Regions from separate parts of the Marinomonas sp. FW-1 genome, predicted to be linked through region 1. Evidence: predicted binding sites of a transcription regulator. Region 1 holds the regulator's gene; the other holds the start of a gene.
The links. The regulator PhoB, encoded in region 1, activates phosphate uptake and scavenging genes when phosphate is short. The targets are predictions, from matches to a motif close to TGTCATANNNNTGTCANA.
Positions count from the first base shown of each region.

Region 2: C1X04_RS16670 (putative 2-aminoethylphosphonate ABC transporter substrate-binding protein) is a predicted target of PhoB. The motif match lies at 1,293-1,310, and genes of this name have one in related genera.

Region 1 covers NZ_CP025987.1:3,892,974-3,896,367, forward strand. Annotated here, with positions in the region: gene C1X04_RS18050 (chorismate lyase) at 1-197, shown strand, start outside; gene ubiA (4-hydroxybenzoate octaprenyltransferase) at 194-1,048, shown strand; gene phoB (phosphate regulon transcriptional regulator PhoB) at 1,133-1,828, shown strand; gene phoR (phosphate regulon sensor histidine kinase PhoR) at 1,825-3,171, shown strand; gene C1X04_RS18070 (response regulator) at 3,301-3,394, opposite strand, start outside.
Region 2 covers NZ_CP025987.1:3,583,298-3,586,691, forward strand. Annotated here, with positions in the region: gene C1X04_RS16660 (Lrp/AsnC family transcriptional regulator) at 1-433, shown strand, start outside; gene C1X04_RS16665 (UTRA domain-containing protein) at 509-1,216, shown strand; gene C1X04_RS16670 (putative 2-aminoethylphosphonate ABC transporter substrate-binding protein) at 1,390-2,421, shown strand; gene C1X04_RS16675 (putative 2-aminoethylphosphonate ABC transporter ATP-binding protein) at 2,507-3,394, shown strand, end outside.

The DNA of each region.
Region 1 (3,394 bases):
GCTATTTGTTCCAACATAGGCAGCTCAAGCGGAGCGCTATCGAAGTCACTCAATTACCGAAACATATGTTTCCAAACCAGCCCCAATCACTTTGGGCGCGGCGCTCTGTCTTCCACCAATTTGGTCCTGGGATATTGGTTAATGAAGCTTTTTTTGATGAAATACACCAGCTAAAATCACCGTTTGGAATAGTATGAACAAACTTAAAGACTACGCAGAATTAACACGATTCAACCGCCCTATTGGCTCATTTTTACTCATGTGGCCCACTTTATGGGCTTTATGGCTGGCCGCCGACGGCATGCCGCAGTGGCATCTGGTGATTATTTTTGTCTTAGGTGTTTTTAGTATGCGTTCAGCAGGTTGTGTGATTAACGACTACGCTGATAGGAAGGTCGACGGTCATGTTGAACGTACGAAAAACCGCCCGTTACCGTCGGGGCGAGTGTCTGAAAAAGAAGCACTTCTCCTCTTCTGTGCTTTGTCTATTTTGAGTTTTATCTTGGTTCTCTTTACTGACCTAAGAACGATTCTATTGTCGTTTGCAGGTTTAGGTCTGGCTGCTCTGTACCCGTTTATGAAACGCTACACACATCTGCCACAGTTATTTCTTGGCTTAGCCTTTTCATGGGCCATTCCCATGGCCTACAGCGCTCAGGGAGGTGATTTAACCGATCCCGAGCTATGGATGCTGTTTGTCGCAAACTGCTTTTGGACAATCGCTTACGACACCTATTATGCAATGACAGACCGTCCGGATGACCTAAAAGTGGGTATTAAATCTACTGCGATTTTGTTTGGTCGCCATGATTTATTCGTCATTGTTTGCCTACAAGGACTAACCTTGTCTTTATTGACTTGGATTGGCCTACTCGCTGGGCTACATTGGTTATACTTTGTGTCCCTTGTTGTCTGTGTTGGATTGTTCTATCAACAATTTAAACAAGCAAAAGAGCGCGATAGGCAAGCTTGCTTTCGTTCTTTCTTAGACAATAACCGCATTGGATACTGCGTCTTTATTGGCCTAGTACTAAGCTATTTAATGTAATATGTGGCAAAGTTGTGACAATGTAACCGAATTGTCACAATTGATCGCTTTAATAAAACCGTTCCTGAGATGAGGATGAATCCTGTGACCGGTAAAAAAGTATTAATTATTGATGATGAATCTTCCATACGCGAAATGATAGCCATCGCCCTTGAAATGGCGGGCTACGAGTATTTGGAAGCCGAAAATATCCAGCAAGCCCATGAGATCATTGTGGATCATCGACCAGACCTAGTGCTTGTCGATTGGATGATGCCTGGCGGCAGCGGTATCGAATTAACACGCCGCTTGAAAAAAGATACAACCACGGCTGAAATTCCCGTCATTATTCTGACGGCGAAAGGCGAAGAAGATAATAAAATACAAGGCTTAGAAGTCGGTGCCGATGATTATATTACCAAGCCTTTTTCACCAAGAGAGCTGGTCGCACGTCTAAAAGCCGTATTGCGTCGCGCAACACCACAGGGTGTTGATGAACCGATCGAAATCGAAGGTCTAACGCTTGACCCAATCAGCCAACGTGTCACCATTGGTAGTCGCCCTTTGGAAATGGGGCCAACAGAATACCGTTTGCTCAAATTCTTAATGACTCACCAAGAGCGCGCTTATTCTAGAGCACAATTATTAGATCAGGTATGGGGTGGTAACGTGTACGTTGAAGAGCGTACGGTAGACGTCCATATCCGTCGCTTACGCAAAGCCATTGGTAGTACCCATGATTTCTTGATACAAACTGTACGAGGAACAGGCTACCGCTTTTCAGCAAAAAGGTCCGTATGAAAACCATTTGGCGAAACACTATTCTTAGTTGGCTAGCAGGGTTAGCAGCCTGCGTTGTCATCGGTCTCATTATTGGGCAATTGTTAGGTGTTTTGCTGCTGTATGTTTTGGCGTCTTTGTATTGGCAGCTGTATCAGCTTTATCAATTCCATAATTGGTTACGGTATTCAGGGCGTGCAGCGCCCCCAGAAGCCAGTGGCATTTGGGGGGATGTGTTTGATGCAGTCTATCGTCTGCAGAAAAAACAACGTAAATCTAAACGTCGCATGCGCCAAGCATTAACACGCATTGAAAGCTCGACCACGGCCTTAAAAGAAGGCGTGATCATGGCAGACAATCAAGGCAATTTAGAATGGTGGAACAATTCTGCGGGGCATTTCCTTGGCTTAATTCGTCACACAGACCGTGGCCAAGTCATTACCAACATTGTCCGCAACCCAGATTTCTTCCGTTATTTTAGTCAAAAGCGTTTCGGAGAGCCTTTAATCATCAAATCTCCCGCCAAAGACGGTGTGTATTTAGAAATTCAAACCACTTTGTATGACAAAAATGATCACTTAATTTTTGTTCGCGATGTCACGCGTTTGCACTTACTAGAACAGATGCGTAAAGACTTTGTCGCCAACGCGTCCCATGAATTAAAAACGCCACTGACCGTAATTAAAGGGTATTTAGAAACCCTCGATATGTTTCGTGATAGCTTGCCAGTGAGTATGCAGAAAGGCATCGTCAATATGTCTGAGCAGTCAGAACGTATGGAACAGCTTATCGAAGATCTGTTGTTGCTTTCACGCTTAGAAAGCAACGACAAGCGTGAAGAAAATCAATGGCACAAAGTATCCAGCATCATAAGCTCTATCACCAGTGCTATGGGACCTATCCTCAAAGACTCGCATTCACTGTCTGTGCACATCCCTGAAGAAGCCCATTTATATGGTTCCTATAAAGAGCTGTACAGCGCATTTTCGAATCTTGTCGTCAACGCTATTAAATATTCACCCGATGGCGGAGCCATTACCATTAAGTGGGAATCAAGCGAATTTAATGGCGTATTTTCGGTACAAGATAGCGGAATCGGCATTGACCCTAGATACATTCCAAGACTTACTGAGCGCTTTTTTAGGGTGGATAAAGGGCGAGGATCCAAAACAGGCGGCACAGGCTTAGGTCTCGCAATTGTGAAGCATGTTCTCTTACACCATGAAGCCAAGCTACAGGTTCGCAGCCAACCTGGGCTTGGCAGTACCTTCTCGTGTCACTTCCCTGCTAACCGAACCCGCAATGATGCCGTCACGGCAGCTATTGCGATTACAACAGACGAAAACCAAGATTTCACAAAGTAAATGAACCACCCGCCCCAAAAGCGAGGAGGCATCGCTGTTTCATTAGATAGCAATAAGTTTTGTTCGTAGGCCATTTCCGCAAAAGCGGAAATGGCGATAATAACGATGGAGGGTGCTGTAAGTGAGGAGTTATAAACTATCAAACAACTGACTAATGAAGGTTTCTTTTTCGCTGTCTTGGTCGATCAAACTTAAGGTTACCGTCAAAAAGGTCGAATCGTGT
Region 2 (3,394 bases), 310 kb from region 1:
CCACCTACAATCGGATGGCCGTTTAACCAACGTCGCCCTAGCGGAAGAAATACACTTATCCCCTTCTCCGTGTTTACGCCGCGTTAAACACTTAGAAGATTCGGGTGTGATAGAAGGTTATCACGCCCGCATTGACCGACAAAAAGCGGGCTTTTCCATGACAGTATTTGTCGAAGTACGCTTAAAAAGCCATGCGGGAGACAAACACATCGTCTTTGAACAAGCGATCTTAGAAATGGAAGACATCATCAGCGCCCATCTGGTGTCCGGTATCGCGGACTATCGCTTAGAAGTCGTAGCAAGAGACTTACAGGATTACGAGCGCATCTTAAAGGCTTTGCAGTCACTGCCTCATGTCAAAGACATTCAGAGCCATTTTGCTATTCGCTCAGTAAAAACAGCGGCACCACTGCCGTTGAACAGGGTGTCTTAATAAGCAAGGGAAAGGCTTTGTTTAATAGCCTGTTTTTAGTATGTTAAGGGGCTATATACCCTAGAGAATGAGTCAATGTCATTGAAGCATTACCGCCATCTGCAAGAACATTTCCACAGCCTGATTCGCAATAAGGTGCTGGAAGCGGGCAGTAAGTTACCCTCCGAACGAGAAATTGGTGAGCAATTCAAACTCACCCGAGTCACAGTGCGCCAAGCACTGCAAAGCCTCGAAATGGAAGGTATGGTTTATCGCCAAAATCGCCGTGGCTGGTTTGTTTCCCCACCAGCCGTAGTGTATGACCCAGCCGCCCACCTGAGCTTCAATATTTTCGTCACCGAGCAAGGCTATACGCCTCATACGGAAAGGCTGCAGCAAACACTGGTCGCAGCCGATCCAGAAGTGGCAACCAAAATGAACTTAGCCGTCGGCACACCTGTCCTCTTCTTGCACCGTCGACGCTATATTGATAATCGCCCTGTATTGATCGAGAAAATGTACATCAATACCACGCTATTACCTGGCATCGAGGAGGAAGACCTAACTCAGTCTCTCAGTCAACTGCTAGCTCGCAAGTACCAGATGTCTTATCGTGATATGGATTTATCTTTCAAGGCCACCTCTTTGCCTGAAGAAGCCACCAGCGCACTGGGCATTACCGCAGGGCAATCTGGCCTAAACATTGAACGCATCAATTATACTCAAGACAAACAAGTGCTGGAAATCGACTACGAATACTGGCGCCATGACGCCGTCACTATCCAAATAGCCATTCGCGACTAACCCCTTCTCCAATTCCTGTCTTTTTTTCGCACTTTAAAACATCGCTAAGGACAGCATCGTTTTACTTTTTAACATCTGTCATCAAGATGCAACATTTCATCATTATTGTTTTCAACACCAACTGGTATATACCAGATTAACTTTTGCATTCTGACTGCCCACGGAGAGTTGAAATGAACAAGAAGACCCTTGCTAAATGCTTTACCACGTTTGCAGGTTTCGCTGCTCTTTCTATGACAAGCGTCCATGCCGCACAAACGGAATTAACGGTTTACACTGCCATCGAAGCGGAAGACCTAAAAAAATACGCAGCGCGTTTCAACGAAGATCATCCAGAAATCAAGATTAACTGGGTACGTGACTCAACTGGGATCGTCACCGCCAAGCTATTGGCAGAAAAAGACAACCCACAGGCCGATGTAGTTTGGGGCTTAGCGGCGACCAGCCTAATGCTGCTTGATGGTGAAAATATGCTGCAAAGCTACAAGCCAAAAGGTTATGACAAGCTTTCGCCTAAATTCAAAGACCGTTCCGAAGAGCCAGTTTGGACTGGCATGGACGCGTGGATGGCGGCCGTTTGTTATAACACCGTCGAAGCCGAAAAGTTGGGCTTACCAAAACCAACCTCTTGGCAAGATCTGACTAAGCCTATCTACAAAGATCACATCATCATGCCCAACCCGAACTCGTCTGGTACAGGCTATCTAGATGTGAGCAGCTGGTTACAACTGTTTGGCGAAAAAGACGGCTGGGCATTCATGGACGGCTTACACCAGAACATCAATCGCTACACTCACTCTGGCTCTAAGCCTTGTAAACTAGCGGCCTCTGGTGAAATCCCAATTGGTATTTCTTTCGCCTTCCGTGCCGCTAAATCGAAAAAGTCAGGCGCGCCACTCGACATTGTTTTCCCAACCGAAGGTCTTGGCTGGGATATGGAAGCAACCTCAATCGTGAAAGGCACAGACAAGCTGAAAGCAGCCCAAACACTGGTTGACTGGACTGTGTCTAAGAAAGCCAACGAAATGTACAACGAAGGATATGCCGTTGTAGCCATGCCGGGTGTTGCCAAACCAGTCGAATTCTTTCCAGCCAATGCGGAAGAACTGATGATTGATAACGATTTTGCTTGGTCTGCTCAAAACCGCGATAAGATTTTAGCGCAATGGCAACAACGCTTTGATAGCAAGAGTGAATCCAAATAACACAACAAAGCGGTAATTTCTATTGCACAACAAGCAGTGCTGACTGGCTTCAGCGCTGCTTTTTCATAGGATGAGAGAACAAGTCATGTCAAATAAAACCTACTTAACACTCGAAAATGTCCAGCAATTTTTCGGTTCTTATCAAGCGCTACAGGACATCTCACTGAGTATTGCCGAAGGCGAATTTGTCTGCTTTCTAGGGCCTTCTGGCTGTGGGAAAACCAGTTTATTACGAATTATTGCAGGCCTTGATCTACCCACTGGTGGCATGGTTTCCCAAGCAGGCAAAGACATCACTTATTTACCAGTCAAACACCGTGACTTTGGTATTGTTTTCCAGTCCTATGCCCTCTTTCCCAACCTGACCGTGGCAGACAACATTGCCTATGGTTTGGTATCACAACGCATTCCAGCCAGCCAACGTCGAGCACGAGTCAAAGAGTTACTCGCTACCGTAGGATTATCTGGTAGCGAAGAAAAATTCCCAGTGCAGCTGTCTGGCGGTCAACAACAAAGGGTCGCCTTAGCCCGCGCTTTAGCCACATCACCTGGGCTTCTGCTGTTAGACGAACCCTTGTCTGCACTAGACGCTCGAGTACGAGCCCATTTACGCCAAGAAATCAAACAGCTCCAAGAAAAGCTTGGCGTGACTACGATTATGGTAACCCATGATCAGGAAGAAGCTCTGACCATGGCGGACAAAATTGTCGTCATGAATCACGGTGTGATCGAGCAAGTTGGCTCACCACATGAGATTTACGCCAACCCAAAAACCCCCTTTGTGGCTGAGTTTGTTGGCGAAATGAACTTTCTAGAAGCACAAGTCACTCAAAGCGGCCTTCTCAACTCAGGGTCGCTACACCTACGTTCGCCTAAAAACACGCTTGCTTATGAACAAGCGGTTCGTGTCGCCATTCGTCCAGAAGATATTCGTTTCACAGCTGACACCAACATTGGCAACATTGTGAATGCC